Regions from separate parts of the Acidovorax sp. GW101-11A03 genome, predicted to be linked through region 2. Evidence: predicted binding sites of a transcription regulator. Region 2 holds the regulator's gene; each other region holds the start of a gene.

What was found. Region 2 encodes sigma-54, which starts transcription at its own class of promoters, with help from an activator protein. Its sites were predicted from a motif close to TGGCANGNAANCTGCTTT; they were not measured.
Region 1: a site for sigma-54 is predicted at 2,314-2,331, ahead of AC07Z7_RS03925 (ammonium transporter). Genes of this name have one in related genera too.
Region 3: a site for sigma-54 is predicted at 3,477-3,494, ahead of nirB (nitrite reductase large subunit NirB). Genes of this name have one in related genera too.

Annotation. Positions count from the first base shown of each region.
Region 1 covers NZ_JBWKZU010000005.1:31,865-37,954, forward strand. The annotation lists gene AC07Z7_RS03915 (GMC family oxidoreductase) at 1-502, shown strand, start outside; gene AC07Z7_RS03920 (hypothetical protein) at 528-866, opposite strand; gene AC07Z7_RS03925 (ammonium transporter) at 909-2,282, opposite strand; gene AC07Z7_RS03930 (sulfite exporter TauE/SafE family protein) at 2,646-3,404, shown strand; gene AC07Z7_RS03935 (ABC transporter substrate-binding protein) at 3,655-4,416, shown strand; gene AC07Z7_RS03940 (amino acid ABC transporter permease) at 4,441-5,223, shown strand; gene AC07Z7_RS03945 (amino acid ABC transporter ATP-binding protein) at 5,223-5,969, shown strand; gene AC07Z7_RS03950 (DcaP family trimeric outer membrane transporter) at 6,026-6,090, shown strand, end outside.
Region 2 covers NZ_JBWKZU010000002.1:17,698-23,787, forward strand. The annotation lists gene AC07Z7_RS01340 (SPOR domain-containing protein) at 1-149, shown strand, start outside; gene AC07Z7_RS01345 (thiol:disulfide interchange protein DsbA/DsbL) at 229-876, shown strand; gene lptA (lipopolysaccharide transport periplasmic protein LptA) at 1,011-1,667, shown strand; gene lptB (LPS export ABC transporter ATP-binding protein) at 1,664-2,446, shown strand; gene AC07Z7_RS01360 (RNA polymerase factor sigma-54) at 2,446-4,029, shown strand; gene AC07Z7_RS01365 (glutaredoxin domain-containing protein) at 4,077-4,577, opposite strand; gene AC07Z7_RS01370 (acyl-CoA thioesterase) at 4,804-5,286, shown strand; gene AC07Z7_RS01375 (THUMP domain-containing class I SAM-dependent RNA methyltransferase) at 5,283-6,090, shown strand, end outside.
Region 3 covers NZ_JBWKZU010000013.1:39,990-46,079, forward strand. The annotation lists gene AC07Z7_RS07925 (type IV pili methyl-accepting chemotaxis transducer N-terminal domain-containing protein) at 29-841, opposite strand; gene nirB (nitrite reductase large subunit NirB) at 862-3,306, opposite strand; gene AC07Z7_RS07935 (bifunctional protein-serine/threonine kinase/phosphatase) at 3,627-5,387, shown strand; gene AC07Z7_RS07940 (MFS transporter) at 5,664-6,090, opposite strand, start outside.

The DNA of each region.
Region 1 (6,090 bases), on a different contig from region 2:
CTTCCCGGCCTTCACGGCCAGCGTGTGCAACCTCAACCCCACCAGCCGGGGCACGGTGAACATCAAGAGCGCCGACTTCAAGGCCGCCCCCGCCATTGCGCCCAACTACCTCAGCACGCCCGAAGACCGCCAGGTGGCGGCCGACAGCTTGCGTGTGACGCGCCGCATCGTGGCCCAGCCCGCGCTGGCCAAGTACCAGCCGCAAGAGTGGAAGCCCGGCGTGCAGTTTGAAAGCGACGAAGACCTGGCACGCCTGGCGGGCGACATTGCCACCACCATCTTCCACCCCGTCGGCACCACCAAGATGGGCCGCGACGGCGACCCGATGGCCGTGCTGGATGCGCAACTGCGCGTGCGCGATGGGCGCGGCGGCGTGGTGGCCGGCCTGCGCGTGGTGGATGCAGGCGCCATGCCCACCATCACCAGCGGCAACACCAACTCGCCCACGCTGATGATGGCGGAGAAGGCGGCGGAGTGGCTCATCGCGGCGCGGAGAGCATGACGCTCAAGGAGTCCTGCCAGCCCGGTCAGCGGATACCACCCACGTAGCGCGGCACTTCGGGCGGCGGTGGGGCCGGCAGAGGTGGTGGTGCCATGCGCTGGCGCACCGCCTGTGTGGCCACGTCCAGCAAAGGCGTGCGCGCCGTGGGCGCCGGCGCCTGGTGCACGGCATGATCGAGCCGGTCGGCCCACTCGGCGAGTTCGGGCGCGTTGTCCTCCTGCGCACGCAGACGCGCGAAGCGCACGATCTCCAGCGCGTACTCGGCGTTCGCCGCCATCCATTCGGTGTCGGTCACGCGCCCGGTCTTGCGGCGCAGCAGCACGTGCAGATGGGCGGCAATGGCAAGCTTGTCGGGATCGGGCATGTTCGGCTCCTTACGGCATTTCAGTCATCCAGGGCGCGGTGGTCAGTTCCCTAAGTGTTCGCGGTGCTGGGCGATGTCGAGCCCGGTCTGCTCGCTCTGTTCGTCCACCCGCAGGCCCATCGCAAAGTTGACCAGCCACAGCAGCGCGGCCGTCACCACCAGGCTGTAGGCCATCACGGCGCCCACGCCGATGGCCTGGGTGAGCAGGCTGCCCGGCACACCACCCACCGTGCGGCTGGCGAGCACACCCGTGAGCAGCGAGCCCACGATGCCGCCAATGCCATGCACGCCAAACACGTCGAGCGAGTCGTCCACCCGCAGCAGCCGCTTGAGCCCCGTGGCGCCCCAGTAGCAGGCCAGCCCGGCCACGAGGCCAATCACGACGGCCGAGCGCAGCGTGACAAAACCGGCGGCGGGTGTGATGGCCACCAGCCCCGCCACCAGGCCAGAGCACAGCCCCAGCAGCGACGGGCGTCCACGCACCACCCACTCACCCAGCATCCACGCCAGCGCTCCAGCCGCTGCGGCCAGGTGCGTCACCGCCATGGCCAGCCCGGCGCGGCCGTCGGCCGCCACGGCCGAGCCCGCATTGAACCCAAACCAGCCCACCCACAACAGGCCCGCGCCCGCCATGGTGAGCCCCAGGCTGTAGGGCTCGAAGGGCTCACGGCCGTAGCCTGTGCGGCGGCCCAGGAACCACGCACACACCAGCCCGGCCACGCCCGCGTTCACGTGCACCACCGAGCCGCCCGCGAAGTCGAGCGCGCCCATCTGCGCCAGCCAGCCACCGGGCTCCCACACCCAGTGCGCCACCGGGGCGTAGACCACCAGGGTCCACAGGCCGATGAAAACCAGCATGGCCGAAAACCGCATGCGCTCCACCAGCGCCCCCACCAGCAGCGCGGCAGTGATGATGGCAAACGTGAGCTGAAACATGGCGTACACCGACTCAGGGATGTGGGGCGCCACATGGCTCACGGCAAGCTTGCCGCCCGCCAGGTCAAAGTCCAGCCCTGCAAAGCCCGCGCGTTCCCAGCCCCCCAGCCAGGCATTGCCGGGCGTGAAGGCGAGGGAGTACCCCGCCGCAAACCACAGCAGGCTGACCAGTGCCGCAATCGCCACCACGCTGGCCATGGTGTTGAGCACGTTCTTCTTGCGCACCATGCCTGCGTAGAACAGCGCAATGCCCGGCAGAGTCATGAGGAGCACCAGCGCGGTGGAGGTCATCATCCAGCCGGTGTGGGCGGCATTCACGGTGTCCTGCGCGACCAGGGATGGCCGCGTAAGCGCCACTACTGCCGCTGCCGGGGCCGCGCCACCGGCAACCGCCTCAGGCGGGCTCTGCGCCAGCGCGCTGGCATACAGCCCCAGGCACAACCCAACTACCGCCACGAACCGGTGCAAGACTCCCCGCATGAAGGCTCCCTTTCGCAATTTGTTACAGCGCGTTGCACGAGCCATGCCAACCGATGCCGCCCGATTCCGGACCACAGCCCGGCCGCACGCCCAACAAAGGGGGGCGGGAAACCCCCAATGCACCAGCAGGGTGCAGCCGTTACAGTCACGGCACTCGAAAGCGCGCTTCGGTGTGCCAAGCGAGGGGCCCGAGGAGACACACTTTCTACCAACAACCAAATTCAAAGCACCCAACGAGGTGCAACACTTTCCAGGCGCTGGCGATCCCAGCGCCTTTTTCTTGCCCGCCCGAAAAGTGATCTGGGTGCCCCGCACGTCCGCTCAGTCCTGAATTGATAGCACTCCAGGTGGGAAAATAGAGCCATGGAATGGATTCTGATGACCCTGGCCTCGCTGCTCGCAGGCTTTGTGGATGCGATCGTGGGGGGTGGTGGCCTGGTGATGGTGCCCGCGCTGTTTGCAGCGTTTCCTGGGGCGCCACCGGCCACCCTGCTGGGCACCAACAAGGCGGCGTCGGTGTGGGGCACGGCCATGGCCACCTGGCAGTACAGCCGCCGGGTGCAGATCCGCTGGCAGGCCATGCTGCCCGCAGCGGCGGCCGGTTTTGTAGGGTCGTTTGCGGGCGCCTGGGCCGTCACGGTGATCTCGGCCGACTTCCTGCGCAAGCTGCTGCCCCTGGTGCTGCTGGCCGTGCTGGTCTACACCCTGGCCAAAAAGGAACTGGGGCGGCACCACACCCCGCGTTTTGCCGGTCGCACCGAGGTGCTGGTGGCGGGCCTGATCGGCGTGCTCATCGGGTTTTATGACGGCTTCTTCGGCCCGGGCACCGGCAGCTTCTTCGTGTTCCTGTTCGTGCGGCTGCTGGGCTACGACTTCCTGAACGCCTCGGCCTCGGCCAAGCTGCTCAACTGCGCCACCAACATCGCCGCCATCGTGCTGTTTGCGGCGAAGGGCCACGTGTGGTGGCACTTTGCCGTGACGCTGGCCGCGGCCAACGTGGTGGGCAGCCTGCTGGGCACACACATGGCGCTCAAGCATGGCACGGGCTTTGTGCGCGGCATCTTCATCCTGGTGGTGAGCACGCTGATCCTGAAGACGGGCTACGACGCGTTCTTGCGCTGACACCGGGCCCGAAAACTGCTCCTGAAAGTTTGGGAGCCCCGTCTAAACCTGTTGTGAATAGGCACACAAGCGCCCGCTGGGGGTTGTCCGCAGTGTCAAGGAAAAAATTCGCATCTTTATAATCGTGTCCATTTGATGACGGCAGGCTTCGCCATTGGCGATGACCCTGCTCTTGTTCCCCGAGCCTCCGGCCTGCTTACCCGCATGCCGGATTTTTTGTACCTGAAATACCCCGTACAGGACCCATCCCATGAAATTGTTCAAGGCTGTCGCCACCGCCCTCGCGCTTTGCGCCGCATTCGCCGCCCAGGCCCGGACACTGGACGAGGTGAAGAAGGACGGCAAGATCCTCATCGCCACCGAAGGGCAGTTCGCCCCGTTCAATTTCTTCAACGGCACCACGCTGACCGGCTTTGAAGTGGAAGTGGCCGAACTCGTGGCCAAGAAGATGGGCCTGACCATCCAGTGGAAGACGCTGGGCTTCGACGCCCTGCTGACCGGCCTGCGCCAGGACCGCTGGGACTTGGTGATCGCCTCGCACGGCATCACCGAAGAGCGCGCCAAGGCCGTGACCTTCACCGAGCCCCACTACTGCTCGGGCGGCATGATCATCGCCATGGACCCCGCCATCAAGGGCGCCAAGGACCTGGCCGGCAAGATCGTGGCCGTGCAGACCGGCACCAGCTACCTCGAGAACGTGCAGAAGGTCTCGTCCATCAAGGAAATGAAGAACTTCCCCACCGACGTGGACGCCCGCAGCGCCCTGAACTCGCGCCGCGTGGACGCCTGGGTGACCGACCGCTTTGTGGCCAAGGCCGTGGCCGAGAAGAACCCCGGCGCGGGCTTCAAGCTGGGCGACATGCTGTTCATCGAACGCATCGCCGCCGCCGTGGCCAAGGGCAACAGCTCGCTGGCCGCTGGCTGGAACAAGGCCCTGGCCGAAGTCATGGCCGATGGCAGCTACGCCGCACTGTCCAAGAAATATTTCAACGAAGACGTGCGCTGCCAGTAAGCGGCACGCCCGGGATATTTCTTCATGCTCACTGCCTTTTGGCCGCAGCGCTGGTCCCGCCAGCAGCGCAGCAACGCCACGCTGGTCTCCGCCGTCATCCTGATGGTGCTGGCGCTGGCGCTGCTGGGCCAGCTGCTCTCCTTCCTGCCCGAGCCCATTGGCTCCAACGCCCAGGCTTTTTCTGACGGCGCGCGCACCACGCTGTGGCTCACGCTGATCAGCGGCAGCGTCGGCCTGGTGCTGGGCACCGGCGCGGCCCTGGCCCGCACCGCACGCTGGGCGGTGGTGCGCTGGGCAGCCAGCTTCTACATCTGGGTCATCCGGGGCACGCCCCTCCTGGTGCAGATCCTGTTTGTGTACTTCGCGCTGCCGGTGCTGGTGCCGGGTCTGAATTTGCCCGACTTTGCCGCCGCCGTGCTGGCCCTGGGCCTGAACGTGGGCGCCTACAACGCCGAGGCCATCCGCGCCGGGCTGCTGGCCGTGCCGCGTGGCCAGACTGAGGCCGCCAAGGCCCTGGGCCTCGGGCGCATGCATGTCTTTTTTGACGTGGTGTTCCCCCAGGCGTTCAAGATCTCGCTGCCGCCGCTGGTGAGCAACTTTGTGGCGCTGCTCAAGGACTCGTCGCTGGCCTACGCGATTGGCGTGGTGGAGCTGACCAACGTGGGCAACCGCATCCAGTCGGCCACCTTCCAGCCCATTGCCACGCTCTCCACCGTGGCCATCACCTACCTGCTGCTGACCACGCTGGTCACGCAGATCTCGAACGCGGTGGAATACCGCTTCGACGTGGAAGGCCGCAACAAATGATGACGGGCCAAGCCACTCCTTTCATCGTCGTGGACCGGGTCTGCAAGTCGTTCGGCGCCCACCAGGTGCTCAAGGACGTCTCGACCACCTTCAACACCGGCGAAGTGACCGTGATCATCGGCGCCTCGGGCTCGGGCAAGAGCACCTTGCTGCGCGCCATCAACCGGCTGGAGCCCCACGACAGCGGCACCATCACCATCGGCGGCGAGCCGGTGGGCGACGACCATCACCTGCTGCAAAAGCAGCGCAGCGAGGTCGGCATGGTGTTCCAGCAGTTCAACCTGTTCGGCCACATGAGCGTGCTGGACAACGTGACCCTGGCGCCGCGCCGCATCCGCCACACGCAGCGCGCACAGGCCAACGAGCAGGCCATGGCGCTGCTGCGCCGCGTGGGCATGCAGGACCACGCCCACAAGTACCCCTGGCAGCTCTCGGGCGGCCAGCAGCAGCGGGTTGCCATTGCACGCGCGCTGGCCATGGCGCCCAAGGTGATGCTGTTTGACGAACCCACCTCGGCCCTGGACCCCGAAATGGTGCAGGAGGTGCTGGACGTGATGCGCGAGCTGGCCCGCGGCGGCATGACCATGATCGTGGTGACGCACGAAATGGGTTTTGCGCGCGAGGTGTCCGACCGCGTGATGTTCTTCGACCAAGGCCGCATCGCGCACGACGCCCCCCCTGCCGAGTTCTTCAACAACCCCGCCAACGACCGCATCCGCGCCTTCATCGGCCGCATGGGGGCCTGAGATCCAGGTCCATGCGCACCGAATAACAAAAGCCAACAACCCCTACCGGAGTGACCATGAAACTGAACCACACGTTCCTCGCCCTGATGGCCGCCGGCCTGTGCAGCCTGCCACCCGCAGC
Region 2 (6,090 bases):
AAGCCCGCGTGAGCGAGCGTGAACAAAATGGCCGGGCGGTGTTCCGCGTGCGGGTGGGCCCGTTCACCAAGCGCGACGATGCCGAGCAGCTCAAGGAGAAGCTCGATGGCGCCGGGCTGGAATCGGCGCTGGTGCGCGTGCAGCGCTGATGCGTCAGACTTCGGGCGCTGAACTTTTTGCGGGGGCATGGCTCCCATCCCCCAGACCTGAACTAGGAGAGTCTTTGCCATGAAACGCCGTGAGTTTTCTTTGTCCGCTGCCTCGGCAGTCGCCGCTTCCGCCCTGACGCTGCCCGTCGCCACCCCTGCGCTGGCCCAGGCCCGCCAGTTCAAGGAGGGCAAGGACTACAAGCGGCTGGACAAGCCCGTGACGCCCGATGCACCGGCCGGCAAGGTCGATGTGATCGAGTTCTTCTGGTACAGCTGCCCCCACTGCAATGTGTTCGAACCCACGCTTGACGCCTGGGTCAAGGCCGCGCCCAAGGATCTTTTCATCCGCCGCGTGCCCGTAGCCTTCAATGCCAGCTTCGTGCCCCAGCAAAAGCTGTTCTACACCCTGGAAGGCATGGGCAAGCTCGAAGCCCTGCACGCCAAGGTGTTCCGCGCGATCCATGTGGAAAAGGTCAAGCTCGCCAAGGACGACGAGATTTTTGCCTGGGTGGCCCAGCAGGGTGTAGATGCCGCCAAGTTCAAGGAAGTCTACGCATCGTTCACCGTCTCCAACCAGGTCCGCCGCGCCTCGCAACTGCAGGACGCTTATGGCGTGGAAGGCGTGCCCTCCATGGGCGTGGCGGGCAAGTTCTACACGGACGGCACCATGGCCGGCAACATGCAGAACGTGCTGCAGGTGGTGGAAGCGCTGGTCAAGCAAAAGTAAGCCCCGGGCCGCCCTGGGCGCAGGTTGCAACGCGCCAAAGGCCCTGGATGCCCGCGAAGAAAGCCCGCTGATGCGGGCTTTCTTCATGGAGGGCGCGTGGGGATGGCTACAATGAACTGCAAGATTCGTGCCCTATGAACCACCGCCTCCTTCCGACCCTCCTGCTCGCGGCCTTGGCCTGCCTTCATGGCGTGGCCCACGCTGAAAAAGCCGACCGCGCCAAGCCCATGAACATCGAGGCCGACGCGTTGCGCCACGATGAACTCAAGCAGACCAGCGTGTTCTCGGGGCGCGTGGTCATGACCAAAGGCACCATCGTGCTGCGCGGCGCGCGGCTGGATGTGCGCCAGGATGCCGATGGCTACCAGTTTGGCGTGGTCACGGCCGAAGCCGGCAAACGCGCCTTCTTCCGCCAGAAGCGCGACACCCTGCCCGGCGCCCCCGACGAGTACATCGAAGGCGAAAGCGAAGTCATCGAGTACGACGGCAAGGCCGACAACGTGCGTTTCATCACCCGCGCCGAGCTGCGCCGCTACCGGGGTGCCGCACTCAGCGATGAGATCACCGGTGCCGTGATCGTCTACAACAACCTCACCGACGTGTTCACCGTGGACGGCCAGCGTGCCCCCGCCGCCAATGCGGCGGGCGATGCCCCGGCCCCCGGCAACCGCGTGCGCGCGGTGCTGGCACCCAAGGATCCGCCCGCAGGTGCTGCGGCGCCGGAACCAGCAGCACCCGGCGCGGCACCCGTGCTGCGCCCCAGCAACAGCCTTGGTGGCGGCTCCAAGTGAGCGCGGTGCCCGTTCATCCCGGCCCTGACACCCAGGCCGGCAGCCGCCTGGAGGTGCAGCACCTGGCCAAGTCGTACGGCAGCCGCAAGGTCGTCAAGGACGTATCGCTGGTCGTGCAAAAAGGCGAGGTCGTGGGTCTGCTCGGCCCCAATGGTGCGGGCAAGACCACCTCGTTCTACATGATCGTGGGCCTGGTGCGCAGCGATGCAGGCGACATCCGCATCGACGGCCATTCGGTGGCCCACATGCCCATCCACCGCCGCTCGCGGCTGGGGCTGTCGTACCTGCCGCAGGAAGCCTCCATCTTCCGCAAGCTCACGGTCGAAGAAAACGTGCGCGCCGTGCTGGAGCTGCAGCGAGGCGACGACGGCCAGCCGCTCTCGCGTGAGGCCATCGAAGAGCGCCTGACGGCCTTGCTGGAAGAGCTGCGCGTGCAGCACCTGCGCGCCTCGCCCGCGATGGCCCTGTCCGGTGGCGAGCGCCGTCGGGTGGAGATCGCCCGCGCCCTGGCCACACAGCCGCGCTTCATCCTGCTGGACGAGCCCTTTGCAGGCATCGACCCCATCGCCGTGATCGAGATCCAGCGCATCATCGGTTTCCTCAAGGCGCGCGGCATTGGTGTGCTCATCACCGACCACAACGTGCGCGAAACCCTGGGCATCTGCGATCACGCCTTCATCATCAGCGATGGCCGCGTGCTGGCGCAGGGCACGCCGTCCGAGATCGTGGACAACGCCGAAGTGCGCCGGGTGTATCTGGGCGAACATTTCCGCATGTGATGAAGCCTGGCCTGTCGCTGCGCGTCTCGCAGCACCTTGCACTGACCCCCCAGCTCCAGCAGTCCATCCGGCTGCTGCAGCTGTCCACGCTCGAACTCTCGCAGGAAGTCGAGCAGATGCTCGACGAGAACCCGTTCCTCGAACGCACAGCCGAAGAGGCGCCGCGCGAGGAGTTTGGCCTGGAAACCGCCGACGCCCCCGCGCAAGCCGACGAATACAGCGCTGATGATGCTATATTTTCAGGAGCTACAAGCGCAAGCGCAGCGGGCGCAGAAGGCCCAAATGATGCCGAAACGCCAGGCCCTGGCGTCGACGAACCCGACTGGAGCGGCGACGGCACGGTCGAGATGGCGCCCAACGACGCCGAATGGGGCGGCGACGCCCCGGCCCGCACCCGCAACGATGCGGAAGGCGACGACGCTGATGCCACCGAACTGGCCCGCTCGCATGAATCGCTCACCGCTTTTTTGCACCGCCAGGCCCTGTCGCTGCGCCTGTCCGAGGTGGATTGCGCCGCGCTGCGCTTCCTGATCGAATCCCTGAACGACGACGGCTACCTCGAAGAGCCGCTCGAAGAACTCGCCACCGCCCTGGCCGGGCCGGATGACCTGGAGCAGATCGAAGAGCTGGTGCACCGCTTTACCGTGGCGCTGCGCCTGCTGCAAAGCCTGGAGCCCACGGGCGTGGGCGCGCGCAACCTGGCCGAATGCCTCACGCTGCAGCTCAAGGCGCTGGACGCCGACGAAGAGGCCGACCCCGACACCGTCAAGACGGCGCTCACTATCTGCCAGCAACCGCTGGAGATGCTGGCCCGCCGCGACATCCGCCGCCTGACGCAGCTCTGTGGCGACGGCGAAGAGCGCACCCGCGCCGCCATGGCACTGATCGCCCGTCTGGAGCCGCGCCCCGGCCGCAAGTTCGTCGATGTGGAGCGCAACATCATCGTGCCCGACGTGATCGTGCGCAAAGCCGGGCGTGCCAACGGGCGGGACGGCCAGCACAACTTCATCGTGCAGCTCAACCCCGACGTGATGCCCCGCCTGCGCGTGCACGACATCTACGCCGGCGCCCTGCGCGGCCACAAGGGCGGCGAAGGCCACCAGGGCATGCAGCAGCGGCTGCAGGAGGCGCGCTGGTTCATCAAGAACATCCAGCAGCGCTTTGACACCATCCTGCGCGTCTCGCGCGCCATCGTCGAGCGGCAGAAGAACTTCTTCACCCACGGCGAACTGGCCATGCGCCCGCTGGTGCTGCGCGACATCGCCGACGAACTGGGCCTGCACGAATCCACGATCAGCCGCGTGACCACGGCCAAATACATGGCCACGCCCATCGGCACCTACGAGCTGAAGTACTTCTTTGGCTCTGGCCTGGGCACCGAGACCGGTGGCAATGCGTCCAGCACCGCTGTGCGCGCACTGATCAAGCAGTTCGTGTCGGCAGAGAACCCCACCAAGCCGCTGTCGGACAGCCAGATCGCCGAGATGCTCAAGGAGCAGGGCATTGAATGCGCACGCCGCACCGTGGCGAAGTACCGCGAAGCGCTCAAGATTGCGCCGGCGAATCTGCGCAAGGCGCTATGAAGAAGCGACGCGCAGAGGCTGCTCGCGGCGCCAAGCGAAGGGGTTTTCTATTGTTGGCGTGCTGCAAAGGCTGAATCGTATGCTTGGGCGGTGAAGCCCGTAATCCGCTGTCTGGGAGCTATCAGCAAAGGCACACTTCTTCCGCCGATGTCGGCAAAGGCGGTTTTGCCTATCGGTGTGTCTACGTCCAGTTCTCGGTATGCAATGTTCTTTTGATTCAGATAGGTCTTGGCGGCTTTGCAATAGCCACACCAACTGGCCGTAAAAAGTACAACCCCACTCGGCGGGGCTGCAATGACAAGCGGTCCTCCAGGGTCGCCTGGTGCAGAAGCACGCTTGGCGGGCGCGGGCGAAGCGCCCGGCACCACGCTCACTGGCAGGTTCTCCAGCTTCATCGTCTTTTCCACGGCACCTGTCACCGGGGGCTTGTCGCTGTACACGACCTTGCCGTCCGCACCCACCGATTTGTAGAGTGTCTGGGCGCCTGCGCCCCAGGGCATGGCGGCCAGTGCGAGCACGGTCAGCAGGGTCCGATAAAAAGGGCGCATTAGGGGCTCCGGTAAAATCCGCTGCCCGAGAGCATACGAGACAAGGGGCATGGGGCCTGCAAGATCCTTGTGCCACCAACCCGCATTGCGATCCATGGCGCCTTGGCGTGGTGAGCCGTCCCGCCACCGGTGGCCCTGCAAGCACCCTGCGGCACACGCCGCGCACCACTCCCCGCGCGGGCTCGCGCTCTTCGCTTCCTTTTCTCCTACCCCTCTGTCCGCCACCATGGCCCGCATTGTTTTTGACCTCCCCCCGCACTTCGGCTTTGCCACCGAGCTGCAGATCTACATCAGCCACGTGAACCAGGGCGGGCACCTGGACAACGCGCAGCTGCTCACTCTGGTGTCAGAAGCGCGCGTGCGTTTCTTCCAGTCGCTGGGCTACCCCGAGGCCGACGTGGGCGGCTTGTCCATCGTGGTGGGCGACATCGTGGCGCAGTACAAGTCCGAGGGTTTCCATGGCGAGACCATGCGGGTGGAGATGGCGCCTTCGGACTTCAACCGCTACGGCTTCGATCTGGTGTTCTGCATGACCGAGAAGACCTCCGGCCGCGAAGTGGCGCGCGGCAAGATCGGCATCGTCTTCATTGGCAAGGCCGATCGCAAAGTGGCGCTGATCCCTGACTCCGTCCGCCAGCTGCTGCTGGCCCGTGCGGGGGCGCCCGGTTCCCCCGCCGTGCCCGAGCGCGTATCCTCCCCATCGACATGAACCAACTCCAACTTTTCCTCCCTTGCGCTGCGGGCGTCGAGGGCTTTCTGGCCGACGAGGTGCATGGCATCACCGGCCTCACGGGGCAAGACCTGCTGGTGGGCCGGGGCGGCGTGCTGCTGCGCGCCTCGTGGCGCCAGGCCATGCAGCTCAACCTGCACAGCCGCCTGGCCCAGCGCGTGCTGGTGCAGCTGGCGCACCGCCCGTATCGATCTGAAAACGACCTCTACAACATGGCCAGCGATGTGGCCTGGGAGATCTGGTTCACCACGCGCCAGACCTTCAAGGTCGAAGTGACGGCCCAGCACAGCCCGCTGCAGAGCCTGAACTTTGCGGGCCTCAAGGTGAAAGACGCGGTGGCCGACCGCTTCCGCCACAAGAGCGGCGTGCGGCCCGATGTGAACACCCAGTGGCCCGATGTGCGCATCCACCTGCACCTGACCACCGACGAAGCCACGCTCTACATCGACACCAGCGGCGAGCCGCTGTTCAAGCGCGGCTGGCGCGAGGACAAGGGCGATGCGCCCCTGAAGGAAACCCTGGCCGCCGCCATGATCGCCGCCAGTGGCTGGGACCCGCATGGCGACAACCCCCTGCCCCTGTACGACCCCTGCTGCGGCAGCGGCACCATCGTGGTCGAGGCCGCGCAGATCGCGTGCCGCATCCCCGCAGGCATGTTGCGGCGCTTTGCGTTCGAGAAACTGCTGCCGTTCCAGGCGCATGTCTGGACTGCTATCAAAAACGAAGCTGAAAGCGCAATACAGACCAGCGCAGTGCCAATTTTTGGCAGTGATGTGGCCTTCC
Region 3 (6,090 bases), on a different contig from region 2:
GGTGTGGGGCGGACGTGGTAGCCGGTGCTCAGGTGCCGAGCGCGGCATACATGCCCGTCACGCGGTCCATGCTGGCCAGCAGGTTCTCGCTGCTCACGAACACTTCGGACACCTGGCGGAAGGTGTTGCTGGCGTTGCCCAGCCGCTGCAGGGCCGCGTCGAAGAACACCCACTGGCTGTCGGCCAGCAGCAGCTCCTGGCGGATGCGCACGGTAGCCTGTGAGGCGTTGCGCAGCAACTCGGTGGCCTTCAGGAATTCGTCGCGCGCCTTGGCGATCTCGGTCGTGGCGGCGGCCGTGTCCACGCCGAGCATGGCCGACAGGCAGAACTTGGCCATGCGCTGGCTCAGCATGCGCTGGCGCCCGGCCACGTTCACCAGGTGGCCCACGGGCTTGCCCAGTGCGGCTTCGTATTGCGAAGTGCCCTGGTGGGCCAGGGCCAGCACCTTGGCGTCGGCTTGCAGCAGCGCGGCCACGCCGTCGCGCGAGGGCGTGGTGCCCATCAGCGTGGCCTTGTGGTCGGCCCAGGCGCCTTCGAGTTTTACGTAGGTGTCGCGGATGGCAGGCGAGGGCGCAAAGGCCTTCAATTCTCCCAACTGGCGCTCGAACAGCGCCAGGGACTGCTCCAGCACGGCGCGTGCCGCCGGGGTGTCGGACTTGTGGGCCAGGGCCAGCCAGGCCTTGCCCATGCGCTGGCTCAGCATGCGCTGGCGCCCGGCCTTGTTGATGGCGTCGTTCAGGTCGGCCACCTCGGCCTGGGCTTTGCCCCCAGGCACCAGAAGGCCCAGGGCGCCCCAGGCCGTGGTGTAGCCCGCAGAGGTCAGAAGGGTACGGCGTTGCATGGTGGGCTCCTTCTTTCCGATCAGGCGCCCAGGGGCGCAAACTGGCGCGTGTCCACGGCCGCCTTGTCAAATTCAAACCAGGGGTCGGGCTCGCCATCCAGCGCAAACTGCAACTGCTCCCACAGCGCCCTGCGGCCTGCGTGGTCTTCCAGAATGCGTTTCTTCACGTAGTCCAGGCCCACGCGGCTCACGTAGTGCACGGTGCGCTCCAGGTACCAGCCCTCCTGGCGGTACAGCTCGCAGAACGCGCCGGTGTACTCCAGCACTTCCTCGGCGGTTTTCAGCTTGGTGAAGAAATGCGCCACCTCGGTCTTGATGCCACCGTTGCCAGCCACATACATCTCCCAGCCGCTGTCCACACCGATGATGCCCACGTCCTTGATGCCCGCCTCGGCGCAGTTGCGCGGGCAGCCGCTCACGGCAAACTTGACCTTGTGCGGTGCGTACATGCGCCACATGGCGCGCTCCAGATCCTTGCCCATCTGCGTGCTGTCCTGCGTGCCCATGCGGCACCACTCGCTGCCCACGCAGGTCTTCACGGTGCGCAGCGCCTTGGCATAGGCATGGCCGCTGGGCATGCCGATGTCACGCCACACATTGACCAGGTCTTCCTTCTTTACGCCCAGCAGGTCGATGCGCTGGCCGCCTGTGACCTTGACGGTGGGGATCTTGTACTTGTCCACCGCATCGGCAATGCGGCGCAGCTCATCGGCCGTGGTCTCGCCGCCCCACATGCGGGGGATCACGCTGTAGGTGCCGTCTTTCTGGATGTTGGCGTGGCTGCGCTCGTTGATGAAGCGGCTCTGCGGGTCGTCCTTGGCCTCTTTGGGCCAGGTGCTGATGAGGTAGTAGTTCACCGCCGGGCGGCAGGTGGCACAACCATTGGGTGTCTTCCATTCCATGAACTTGAACACGTCGGAGATGGTCACCAGCTTGCTGCTGCGGATCGCGTCGCGCACCGCCTGGTGGCCGTGGTCGGTGCAGCCGCACATGGCCTTGGTCTTGGGCGTGGCGCTGTAGTCGCCACCGGCGGTGAACATGATGATCTGCTCCACCAGCCCGGTGCACGAGCCACAGCTCGCGCTGGCTTTGGTGTGCTTGCGCACCTCGTCCAGTGTGAACAGGCCCTTGTCCTTGATGGCCTTGCAGATGGCGCCCTTGGTCACGCCGTTGCAGCCGCACACCTCGTCGCTGTCCTGCATCGCGGCAGCCTTGCTCTGGCCATGGTGGCCTGTGTCGCCCAGGTGCGATTCGCCAAACATCAGCTTGTCGCGGATGTCGCTCACGCTGCGGCCGTCGCGCAGCAGCTTGAAGTACCAGCTGCCGTCCACCGTGTCGCCATACAGGCAGGCGCCCACCAGCTTGTCGTCTTTGATGACGAGCTTTTTGTACACACCGCCGAAGGGGTCGCTCATCACGATCTCCTCGGTGTCGTCTCCTCCTTGAAAGTCTCCGGCCGAGAACAGGTCGATGCCCGTCACCTTGAGCTTGGTGGACGTGAGCGAGCCCTGGTAGCGACCGATGCCGAACTCCGCCAGATGGTTGGCCAGCACCTTGCCCTGCTCGAACAGCGGGGCCACCAGCCCATAGGCGATGCCCCGGTGTGCGGCGCATTCGCCCACGGCGTAGATGCGCGCGTCGGTGGTGGTCTGCAGCGTGTCGCTCACGACAATGCCGCGGTTCACATGCAAGCGCATCTTCTCGGCCAAAGCCGTGTTGGGGCGGATGCCCACGGCCATCACCACCAGGTCGGCGGGCACCTCGGTGCCGTCCTTGAACTTGACGCTGGCCACGCGGCCTTCGGCGTTGCCCACCAGTTCCTGGGTTTGCGCACCCATCAAGAAGCGCATGCCACGGTCTTCCAGCGACTTCTGCAGCATCTTGCCCGCCACGTCATCCAGCTGGCGCTCCATCAGCGAGGGCATCACGTGCACCACGCTCACGGTCATGCCGCGCTTCATGAGGCCGTTCGCGGCCTCCAGGCCCAGCAGGCCGCCGCCGATGACCACTGCGTGCTTGTAGGTGGCGGCGGCGTCGATCATGGCCTGCGTGTCGGCAATGTCGCGGTAGGCCAGCACGCCTTTCAGGTCCTTGCCGGGGATGGGCAGGATGAAGGGGTTGGAGCCGGTGGCGAGGATGAGGCGGTCGTATTCGGCGCTGATCACCGTGCCGTCGCTGCTGGTGGCGCTGACCACGCGGCGCACGCGGTCCACGTCGGTCACTGTGAAGCCGGTGTGCAGCGTGATGTGGTTGTCGGCATACCAGGACCAGTCGTTCAGGATGATCTCGTCGATGGTCTGCTCGCCCGCCAGCACGGGGGACAGCAGAATGCGGTTGTAGTTGGGGTGGGGCTCGGCACCGAACACCGTGATGTCATACAGATCGGGGGCGATCTTGAGCAGCTCTTCCAGCGTGCGCACACCGGCCATGCCGTTTCCCACCATCACCAGTTTGAGCTTTTTCATCATGACTCCATCGGTTCCATCGCCGGAGCGATGCGCAAAACAAAAAAGGCGTCCACACGATGCTGCTTCGAGGTCTCGAAACCGCATGTGGGGACGCCTTCGTCCGTACAACTCCTCCGTGCGCCTTTGCACTGCTGAATTGCGTGGGCCTGCCTGGCCCTTGCCCCTGTTAAGCAATGGCCGTGCCAGATTTTTTGCACTGAACTGGGGTGAACCAGGAGGGTGTTCCGGGGCGAGGGCCGTCCAAGGCGCAGGGTGGTGCGGACGGCCACGCCCCGGCATGCACCACCTTGGGCACAGAACCTGCGTGGAGCTGGTGCATGAGCTTTGAACTGGATGTGGGCCAGGTCTCGCTGGCCGGCCGCAATGAGGTGAACGAGGACTTTGCCGCCCTGGTGGTGGGGCAGGGGCGCGACCGCGAGCGCGGCGCCATTGCCGCCATCGCCGATGGCGTGAGCACGGGCGGCAAGGGCCGCGAGGCCGCCCAGACCACGGTGAGCACCCTGGTGGGCGACTACTTCGCCACCCCCGAGACCTGGGACACCACCGTGGCGCTGGACCGCATCCTGAATGCCCACAACGGCTGGCTCGCCTCCATGAACCGGCGCCGCCAGCCCGCCGTGGGGCTGACCACGCTCACGGCGCTGGTGCTGCGCGGCCAGTCGTACACGCTGGCCCATGTGGGCGACACCCGCGCCTACCTGCTGCGCGGCGGGCGGCTGCAGCTGCTCACGGCCGACCATGTGATGGCGCAGCGCGACTTTGCGCACCAGCTCACCCGCGCCATGGGGCTCGACGACCATGTGGTGGTGGACTACAGCCAGGGCGAGCTGCACAGCGGCGACCTGTTTGTGCTGCTGTCCGACGGCGTGCACGGCAGTCTGCCCGAGCGCGAGCTGCGGCAGCTGCTGCGCCAGGAGGGCGTGGCGGCCCAGGCACTCAGCGACGAGCTGGTGCAGGCCGCGCTGCGCCGGGGCAGCAGCGACAACGTGACCGCGCTGGTGGTGCGGGTGCAGGGCGCGCTGGAGGCCACGCTGCAGGACGAATCCCGCCGTGCACAGGACCTGCCCGTGCTGCCCTTGCTCAAGGTGGGCGATACCGTGGACGGCCTCACGGTCACGGCCATCGTGGCCGACAACGGCATTCACCGGCTGTACCAGGTGCGCGACGGCGCCACGCAGCGCCTGTATGCCCTCAAGACCCTGCTGCCCACGCGCGCCCACGATGCCGAGGAGCGCGCCACGCTCGCGCACGAGGCCTGGGTGGCGCGGCGCATGCAGTCCGGCCACGCCGCCGCCCATCTGGCGTGGCTCCACACCTGGCCCGCCGATGACGGGCGAGGCGGACCGGGCGCCAGCGCGTTCTACCTGCTGTACGACTGGCACGCGGGCGAAACCCTGGGCCAGCGCCTGCGCAGCCGCCAGCATCTGCCCATACCGCAAGCCGTGTCGGTGGTGGTGCAGGCCGCGCGCGTGCTGGGCTGGCTGCACCGCCAGGGGGTGGTGCACCGCGACATCAAGCCCGACAACCTGCACCTGGGCGATGACGGCGTACTGCGCGTGCTGGACCTGGGCGTGGCCCTGTCCGGCCGCGAGCCCGAGGCCACGCGCCAGCTGCACGCGGGCACACCCAGCTACATGAACCCCGAGCAATGGCCCGGCTACGAAAAAAGCGGCGACACCGAAGGGCAGTTGCCCGACGCGCGCAGCGACCTGTTTGCGCTGGGCGTCACGCTCTACCAGCTGCTGAGCCACGGCCGCCTGCCCTATGGCGAGGTGGTGCAGTACCAACTGGGCCGCTACCACCGCGACCCGCTGCCCCCCAGCCGCCACAACCCCGGCGTGCCCATCTGGCTGGACCAGATTGCCCTGAAGGCCGTGGCCCGCAGCCGCGCTCAGCGCTTCGAGACCGCCGAGGAACTGCTGCTGGCGCTGGAGCGCGGCGCATCCCGCCCCCTGTCAGCCCCCGGCCCGCAGCCGCTGATGCAGCGTGACGCCACAGCCCTGTGGAAGATCGCGCTGGCGGTGAGCGTGCTGGTGAATCTGCTGCTGATTTATTGGCTGTTGTTTTTGCCGAGGTAAGGGTGGGGCGTTGGAGTTACTCCTAAAAGAATAGCTGCGTGCGCTTGCTGGATAGGCGCAGAGGCCATTTTTCCTCTTGAAAATCGACCCACCGTTCGGGCTGAGCTCGTCGAAGCCTGGCACCTGGCTTCGACAGGCTCAGCCCGAACGGTTGGGGGATGCGAAAGATGGAAAGGCGCTGTGCGCCTTAACGGCTGCGCCGGTCATGCGCTGCGCGCACGTCCACCTTTCTAGTGAAAGCGCGGGCAATGCTGCGCATTGGCTGGCTGCGCCAGCTCAGGCACTGCGTGCCCGACCGCCCTTTTCCGCCCATGTGCGCGTCCAGCGGATCTGCATCACGCGCAACAGCACCAGCATGGCCAGCGCGCACACCGCAATGCCCACAAAGCCCCACAGGTAGGTGCCGGTGTACTGGCGCGAGAGGCCCATGCCGCTCGGGATCAGGCCGCCGCCCAGGGCGCCGATCTCGCCAATCATCGAACCCGCCACTGCCGTGGTCAGCGGCCAGCGCAGGGGCACCAGCTGGAACAGCGCGCCATTGCCCGCGCCCAGCGCCGCAAAACACACCAGGAACAGCAGCATGGTGATGGGCAGCGAGTTCTCGGCCAGGCCACACAGCACCATGCTCACGGCCGTGATGGCCAGCACGGCCGTGAGCGTGTTCACGCCGCCCCAGTGGTCCGACAGCCAGCCGCCAAAGATG